4 regions of the Serratia sp. AS12 genome follow, and region 1 is predicted to be linked to each of the others. Evidence: predicted binding sites of a transcription regulator. Region 1 holds the regulator's gene; each other region holds the start of a gene.
The links. Region 1 encodes PurR, which represses purine synthesis genes. Its sites were predicted from a motif close to CANGCAAACGTTTGCNTG; they were not measured.
Positions count from the first base shown of each region.

Region 2: purT (formate-dependent phosphoribosylglycinamide formyltransferase) is a predicted target of PurR. The motif match lies at 866-883, and genes of this name have one in related genera.
Region 3: guaD (guanine deaminase) is a predicted target of PurR. The motif match lies at 1,484-1,501, and genes of this name have one in related genera.
Region 4: purH (bifunctional phosphoribosylaminoimidazolecarboxamide formyltransferase/IMP cyclohydrolase) is a predicted target of PurR. The motif match lies at 1,360-1,377, and genes of this name have one in related genera.

Region 1 covers NC_015566.1:2,296,958-2,299,165, reverse strand. Annotated here, with positions in the region: gene SERAS12_RS26215 (YnhF family membrane protein) at 190-279, opposite strand; gene purR (HTH-type transcriptional repressor PurR) at 603-1,628, shown strand; gene punR (DNA-binding transcriptional activator PunR) at 1,625-2,208, opposite strand, start outside.
Region 2 covers NC_015566.1:3,084,080-3,086,287, reverse strand. Annotated here, with positions in the region: gene purT (formate-dependent phosphoribosylglycinamide formyltransferase) at 1-809, opposite strand, end outside; gene dbpA (ATP-dependent RNA helicase DbpA) at 1,052-2,208, shown strand, end outside.
Region 3 covers NC_015566.1:2,416,598-2,418,805, reverse strand. Annotated here, with positions in the region: gene guaD (guanine deaminase) at 1-1,270, opposite strand, end outside; gene SERAS12_RS11320 (fibronectin type III domain-containing protein) at 1,931-2,208, shown strand, end outside.
Region 4 covers NC_015566.1:293,459-295,666, forward strand. Annotated here, with positions in the region: gene purH (bifunctional phosphoribosylaminoimidazolecarboxamide formyltransferase/IMP cyclohydrolase) at 1-1,198, opposite strand, end outside; rRNA gene SERAS12_RS01330 (16S ribosomal RNA) at 1,834-2,208, shown strand, end outside.

The DNA of each region.
Region 1 (2,208 bases):
CAGCCGCACGCCTCACCGCCTACCTGACCTTAGGCCCTTTCGTCGTTCTCAGACCACAGTTTAACGAAGCCGCATGGAAGACATCCGGGTGTGAGTGAACGGAGCACTTGGGGAAAAATCTGACGTAGCGGCGGGAAAATGCGAACAGGCACAGCGGACTGCGGACTGCGCCTGTGTGACAACCGGGGATCAGTTCAACGCCGCGGTGAAGCTAAAAGCAATAATAACGGCCAGCGCACACACAGTGGTGAACAGTGACATTTTCAGATCGGTATCCATTACAACTCCTTTTCAGACGGGTTATCCCAAGGATAAAAGGCACACAATTAATGCGTCAACCCATTTTCCCACAGTTAGACAATAAAATCTTGTTATCATTTCCCGGTTTATAATACTGATTACCTCTTCCACTTTGGCTCAATATGGGACAAAATTCGCAGTTCACAACTGCGTACCGGCAAAAATGCCCTCCTGACCAAACGCTGACGACTTCAACACACTAAAAACTCAGCTTCGCTTATTTGGAAGAAGGATCTACGCAGGCAAACGATTAACATCACACTTACATGCTGCAACATGTGAGTTCAGGAGTCATTCTTTACATGGCAACGATTAAAGATGTGGCCAAACGCGCTGGCGTTTCCACCACCACCGTTTCGCACGTCATCAATAAGACTCGTTTCGTCGCCGAAGAGACTAAAGCGGCCGTTGCGGCCGCGATCAAAGAGCTGCACTATTCTCCCAGCGCCGTGGCGCGCAGCCTGAAAGTCAATCACACTAAATCTATCGGTCTGCTGGCTACCTCCAGCGAAGCGCCCTATTTCGCCGAAGTGATCGAGGCGGTGGAAAACAGCTGTTACAGCAAAGGCTATACGCTGATCCTGTGTAACTCGCACAATAACCTGGACAAGCAACGCGCTTATCTGGCGATGCTGGCGCAAAAACGCGTCGATGGCCTGCTGGTGATGTGCTCTGAATACCCGGATCAATTGCTGGGGATGCTGGAAGATTACCGTAACATCCCGATGGTGGTCATGGACTGGGGCGCAGCGCGCGGTGATTTTACCGATACCATTATCGACAACGCCTTCGAAGGCGGTTATCTGGCCGGCCGCTATCTGATCGAGCGTGGCCACCGTGAGATTGGCGCCATTCCGGGCCAATTAGCGCGCAATACCGGCGGCGGCCGCCATCAGGGCTTTTTAAAAGCCATGGAAGAAGCCAATATCGAGGTACGCGACGAGTGGATTGTACAGGGTGACTTCGAACCGGAATCCGGCTACAAGGCCATGCACCAGATATTATCGCAGAAACAGCGCCCGACGGCGGTATTCTGCGGCGGCGACATCATGGCAATGGGTGCTATTTGCGCCGCTGATGAGCTGGGGTTACGCGTACCGCAGGATATTTCCGTTATTGGTTACGATAATGTGCGCAACGCCCGCTATTTCACGCCGGCACTGACGACCATCCATCAGCCCAAAGAGCGTTTGGGCGAGATGGCGTTCACCATGCTGCTGGATCGCATCATCAGCAAGCGTGAAGAATCGCAAGTCATTGAAGTACATCCGAAGCTGGTTGAACGCCGCTCGGTCGCCGACGGTCCCTTCATCGATTACCGCCGCTAGTCGCCAGCGCCGGGAGCCAAGGCGGTTTCCGGCGTCACTTCGCTTAACCATTCCTGATTCAAGGTTTCGCTATCCCCCAGATAATCAAGCAGCCAGGCCATCGCCGGCGATGGGGTATTCTGCTGCCAGGTCAGGCAGCATGGGCTGGCGGGAAATGGCTGTTGCAGTTGCAGCGCCACCAACTCGCCACGCTGCACCAACGGCAGCACCTGATGCGCAGGCATCATGCCGACGCACAACCCAGCACACAGACAATCCACCGCAGAGGCCCAATCCGGCACCACCAGCCGCCGTTGATTGTCCAGCGTCCAGGTAACCCGCTTGGGCAGATTGCGTGACGTATCCTCCAGACACAGCGAAGGGAAAGGCCGGAGCTGATCATCATTCAGCAGGCCATCCAACCCCGCTAATGGATGCTGTGGGCTGGCGACACACAACCAACGCATGTCGCCCATGTCGCGAAAGGCAAAACCACCGCCAACCGGCACCGCCCGCGTAGCGCCGATCGCCATATCGGCGCGTCCATCCACCAGCGCATCCCATACGCCGTTAAACACTTCGGGTTGGACCAACAGCTCGA
Region 2 (2,208 bases), 790 kb from region 1:
ACGAACAATTCAACGCCGAACAGGCCAAACCCACCCAATGCCTGCACCACGTTTTGCGCGATCTCCTGCGCGCGGTTCAGCGCCAGTTCGCTCATCCGTTGCGGTTGCCACGACTCACGGTAATCACCGTCCTCTTGACGGTGGCCTATTGGCGCACAGAAATGGACACCGTCGATCGCGCTGATGGTCAGCAGGGTAATTTCAAAATCAAATTTCACCAGACCTTCGACAATCACTCGGCCGCCGCCGGCGCGGCCGCCCTGTTGGGCGTAATCCCAGGCGGTTTTCAGCTGTTCCGGGCTGCGGATCAGGCTCTGGCCTTTGCCGGAGGAACTCATGACCGGTTTGATGATGCACGGATAGCCAATTTCGGCGACGGCCTGCCGGAAGGCTTCTTCACCGTCGGCGAAGCGGTAACTGGAGGTTGGCAGGCCCAGGGTTTCTGCGGCCAGGCGGCGAATGCCTTCGCGGTTCATGGTCAGGCGCGTTGCTTCGGCACAGGGCACTACACGGTGCCCTTGTTGCTCCAACTCAACCAGCATGCTGGTGGCGATGGCTTCGATCTCCGGTACGATGTAATCGGGACGTTCCTGTTCAATCAGGGCTTTCAGCGCGTTGCCGTCCAGCATGTTGATGACGTGGCTGCGGTGCGACACGTGCATGGCAGGTGCGTCCGCATAGCGGTCTACGGCAATCACTTCCAGTCCTAAACGCTGGCATTCGATGGCAACTTCTTTACCCAGCTCGCCGGAGCCGAGCAGCATAACGCGAGTGGCGGACGGGCGCAGGGCGGTTCCAATAGTTAACATAGTCTCGTACCTGGATCTGTGGATTTAAGGCGGTCTGATAACGGGTGTGCAGTATATACGAAAACGTTTGCGCGTGCAGGCGGGGGATGGGGCCGGCGATGTTATTGCCAAAAAAATGCATCCGGTGGCTTTTTTTATGCGTGAAATCCGTAATTCCTACTATCTCTGTTATCATCTGCGGTTGATTCGGCGCCAGCCCGTGGGCGCGCCGCCATTCCATTTGTCATATAAGAGTTATCGCCGTGAGCACAGTATCTTTTTCTTCCCTGCCGCTGCCAGCCGAACAGTTGGCCAACCTCAACGAACTGGGGTATGCCGAAATGACGCCGGTGCAGGCCGCCGCGTTGCCCGCCATCCTGAAAGGGCAGGACGTACGAGCCAAAGCAAAAACCGGCAGCGGTAAAACGGCTGCGTTCGGTATCGGCCTGCTGGATAAAATCAATGTTTCCCAGGTGGCGGCACAGGCGTTGATCTTGTGCCCGACACGCGAGTTGGCTGACCAGGTAAGCAAAGAGCTGCGTCGGCTGGCGCGCTTTACCCAGAACATCAAAATTCTGACCCTGTGCGGCGGCCAACCGATGGGGCCACAGCTCGATTCGCTGGTGCATGCGCCGCATATCGTGGTGGGCACACCGGGGCGTCTTCAAGAGCATCTGCGCAAGAAAACGCTGGTGCTGGATGAACTGAAAGTGCTGGTGCTGGACGAAGCCGATCGCATGCTGGACATGGGCTTTGCCGATGATATCGACGATGTGATCAGTTACACCCCGCCGCAGCGCCAGACTCTGTTGTTCTCCGCGACCTACCCGAGCGGCATCGAGCGCATCAGCGCCCGCGTGCAACGTGAACCCTTGAATGTGGAAGTGGACGATGGCGATGATCAGACCTCCATTGAACAACGCTTCTACGAAACCACCCGCGATCAGCGCCCGGCGGTGCTGGTATCCGCCATCCGCCATTACCAACCTTCTTCCTGCGTGGTGTTCTGCAACACCAAACGCGATTGTCAGAGCGTATATGAAGCGCTGGAAGCCCGTGGTATCAGCGTATCGGCGCTGCACGGCGATCTGGAACAGCGCGATCGCGATCAGGTGCTGGTGCGTTTTGCCAACCGCAGTTGCCGGGTGCTGGTAGCGACCGACGTTGCCGCTCGCGGGCTGGATATCAAAGAGCTGGAGCTGGTAGTCAACTATGAGCTGGCGTTTGATCCGGAAGTACACGTACACCGTATTGGCCGTACTGGCCGCGCGGGCCTGAACGGCCTGGCGATCAGTCTGTGTACGCCGCAGGAGATGGAGCGTGCGCATGCGGTCGAGGAGTACCAGCGCAAGGCGGTCAACTGGGCGCCGGTGTCTGAACTGAGCGGTGCTTCCAATACCACGCTGGAGGCCGAAATGGT
Region 3 (2,208 bases), 120 kb from region 1:
AAACGTTGCGATCGTCCCCCAGCGTCATCAGCAAGAACAACTGGTCCGCCAGTTCGCGGCTGTTTTCATGACGCAGCTTCTGCAGCGGCGACACCGCGGGATCCAACACCACAAAATCAGCCTCTTTACCGACGTCGAAGTTACCGATTTTATCGTCCAGCGCCAACGCGCGCGCACCGCCCAAGGTAGCGTGATAGAAGGCTTCGCAGGCGGAGAGTTTATAGCGCTGCAACTGGCCGATCTTGTAAGCCTCGCCCAGCGTTTGCAGCATATTGAAGGTGGTGCCTGCGCCAACATCGGTGCCGATGCCCAGCTTCACCTGCTTCTGCCAGGCTTTTTGCAGATTGAACAGCCCGCTGCCGAGAAACAGGTTGGAGGTCGGGCAGAAAGCGATCGCCGAACCGGTCTGGCACAGGCAATCCCACTCTTGCTCTTCCAGGTGCAGACAGTGAGCGAATACGCTTTTCTCGCCGGTCAGGCCGTACTGGTGATACACATCCAGATAGCTGAGGCTCTCCGGGAACAACGCTTTCACCCAGGCCACTTCATCCAGGTTCTCGCTCAGGTGGGTGTGCAGCCAGGCATCCGGAAACTCTTCGCGCAGCCGCTGCACCTGCGCCAATAGCGCTGGGGTGCTGGTGGGGGCGAAACGCGGCGTTATCGCATAGCCCAGGCGTTGTTTGCCGTGCCAGCGCTCGATCAGTTCACGCGTTTGCCGGTAGCTTTGCTCCGGGGTTTCCAGCAGTTCATCCGGTGCGTGGCGGTCCATCATCACTTTGCCGGCGATAAGACGCATGTTCAGCGCCGCCGCCTGGCTGAACAACGCGTCAACCGACTGCGGATGTACCGTACCGAACACCAGCGCCGTGGTGGTGCCGTTGCTTAGCAGTTGTTGCAGGAAGAACGCCGACATCTTGCCGGAATGCCGTTCGCAGCAGAACTGGCTTTCGGTCGGGAAAGTGTAGTGTTTCAACCACGCCAACAGTTGATCGCCATAGGCGCCGATCATTTCGGTTTGCGGATAGTGAATATGGGTGTCGATAAACCCCGGCACGATCAGCTTGTCCCGATAATGTGTCACCTCGAAACCGGGCGGCAGCAGCGGTTCACCCTGCTGCCAACTGCCATGCCAAACAATCGCCCCTTCGTTAAGCAGCATTAATCCATCGGGAATATGCCGCAATTGCTCATTCAACTGTTGCGGACTCTCCCCGCAGGCAGCGATATCGAAAAAATTGCCACGAATAGCCGTGGTGAATTGCATGTGCATGTTGCCGTTCCTTTTCTACCGACCCACATACCGCCCCCCGTTGAGTAAACTCAATCCGATGGAATATGTCGGTCTTTTTATCGTTTGCAGATGTTGATTTAAGGATAGCAAAGGGTGTGCCACATGCTGTGGCAATTACCATATTTTCTTTAAAAACAATGCATTGAAATAATAATCATCTATTTTGAAATTCACAAAAAATAATATGGAAAATAAGCAACCGATTGCCTGTGTGTTTAAAAAAAAGGTTGCACCAATGCCGGGCATTGATGCACGTCACCTCAGACAGATGATTCTCACTCCGATGTTATCCAATCGCATTAATACTCACTTAAATCATTCAGATAAAAACAATTTCAAATGGCGATAATTTAATTTCTCAATCATTTGAATCATTAAAAATATTTACAGAATAATGTTGATCAATATCAACATGTGCGTCATTATCGTATGGCTTTATATTAATAAGCGCTATTATGGAAAGGATTCAAAGATTCTCGCAAGCCAAATAAGATAATGCCTCTCACCTAAAAAACAAACGAATTGCAATGAGCTGCGATTGAAAAACGTTATACCCATATTTTATAAGCATGATATGCACATTAACGTTCAATTTTCACACTGAACCATCACGTTGTAATCACATAAGGAAAAGTATTTATGCTTAACCCTACCGTTTTACATCAATATAAAAATAAAACCCGAGATTCCGCGTCACTGATGCCCGATATGTCAGGAAAAAATATCCTGATGGGATTCTGGCATAATTGGGCCCCCGAGCCGGGGCAAGGCTATAAGGGCGGCATGTTCACTGAAATGGCGCTGACCGATATTCCAGTGGAATACAACGTGATAGCCGTGGCCTTTATGAAAGGCAGCGGTATCCCGACGTTCAAGCCCTATCGCTATTCCGATGCGGAATTCAGGCAACAAATCAA
Region 4 (2,208 bases), 2.0 Mb from region 1:
CGCCCTCGTTAACCATACCCAGATCGCGATCCTGCACCAACAGGCCGCCGTTGACGCGTTTGAAGTCCAGAGCGGCAACGCGCTGCTGCCACTGGCCGCAGGCCAGTACGCGCACGTTTTGTTTGGCGGCCAACAGCGTGCGGGCTTCCTGGCTGATGCTCGGTGCGATGATCACTTCCACGAACTGGCGGCTAATGATGGCTTGCGCGGTTGCGGCATCCAGCTCACGGTTGAAGGCGATGATACCGCCAAACGCCGAGGTCGGGTCGGTCTGGTAGGCGCGCTCGTAGGCCGCCAGAATATCGTCGCCGATCGCCACACCGCATGGGTTGGCGTGCTTGACGATCACGCAGGCCGGCTCGCCGAACTCTTTTACGCATTCCAGCGCGGCGTCGGTATCGGCGATGTTGTTATAGGACAGTGCCTTGCCCTGCAACTGGTCTGCGGTAGCGACAGAAGCTTCCTGAACGTTCTCTTCTATATAGAAGGCAGCTTGCTGGTGGCTGTTTTCACCGTAGCGCATATCCTGCTTCTTGATGTAGTTAAGGTTCAGGGTGCGGGGGAAACGGCCGGCAGGTTGTTCAGTATCACCGTGATAGGCCGGAACCAGTGCGCCGAAGTAGTTGGCGATCATGCTGTCGTAGGCGGCGGTATGCTCGAAGGCTTTAATCGCCAGATCGAAACGGGTGGCGTATTGCAGCGAGCCATTGTTGTTATCCATCTCGGTAATGATGGCGGCGTAGTCGCTGCTCTTCACCACGATGGCGACGTCTTTATGGTTCTTGGCAGCGGAGCGCACCATGGTCGGGCCGCCGATATCGATATTCTCGACGGCGTCTTCCAGCGAGCAGTCCGGGCGCGCGACTGTCTGGGCGAACGGATAAAGGTTAACGACCACCATGTCGATCGGCTTGATGTCGTGCTGGCCCATGATCGCATCGTCCTGACCGCGACGGCCCAGAATGCCACCGTGTACTTTGGGATGCAGGGTCTTAACTCGTCCGTCCATCATTTCCGGGAAACCGGTGTAGTCGGAAACTTCGGTAACAGGCAGGCCGGCATCTGCCAGCAAGCGGGCGGTGCCGCCGGTGGAGAGTAGTTCGACGCCACGCTGGGAAAGCGCTTCGGCGAATTCAACGATACCGGCTTTGTCGGAGACGCTGAGCAGAGCCCGGCGGATTGGACGAGGTTGTTGCATGGTTTTATCCCTTGGCTTTGGAGTCGCAATAAAGAGCGTTACGTGAATTTCCACCTGCTTCTCTCTATAAGGAAAGGATTTTCTCTCTATAGAGGAGCAATCGGGCACAGATTCAGGTAACGACCTTATAAAAGAGGGAGCGTTTCGTCGCGAGGAATTGTAGCGAAAACGTTTGCGCGGTGCTCGTAAATTTTCCGCGCAAATGGGTTCTGTGGATAAAGTTGTGCACAACAGGGTATAAAGGCGGGTTTTGCTGTGGAATGCAGCAAACGATCGTTTTTGACGAAAATACCTGTTGCGGCCTGCGAGGAACTCCCTATAATGCGCCTCCATCGACACGGAACATGTGAACAACTTCACAGAGTCTCCGGGGTTCGAAGAGAAAAAATCCTGAAAATTAGGGTTGACTCTGAAAGAGGAAAGCGTAATATACGCCACCTCGAGATAGCAAGCTACGGCGGCTAACTCACTGCTCTTTAACAATTTATCAGACAATCTGTGTGGGCACTCCACAAGACGATATCCAGTACCTTCGGGTGCGAAAGAATATCAAGTCTTGAAGAGTGACTACTGAAGTAAAATTCATTTAGTAACCTTTGAGCATCGCTTCACGAGTTGAAGCAAATCGAACTTTTAAATTGAAGAGTTTGATCATGGCTCAGATTGAACGCTGGCGGCAGGCCTAACACATGCAAGTCGAGCGGTAGCACAGGAGAGCTTGCTCTCCGGGTGACGAGCGGCGGACGGGTGAGTAATGTCTGGGAAACTGCCTGATGGAGGGGGATAACTACTGGAAACGGTAGCTAATACCGCATAACGTCTACGGACCAAAGTGGGGGACCTTCGGGCCTCACGCCATCAGATGTGCCCAGATGGGATTAGCTAGTAGGTGGGGTAATGGCTCACCTAGGCGACGATCCCTAGCTGGTCTGAGAGGATGACCAGCCACACTGGAACTGAGACACGGTCCAGACTCCTACGGGAGGCAGCAGTGGGGAATATTGCACAAT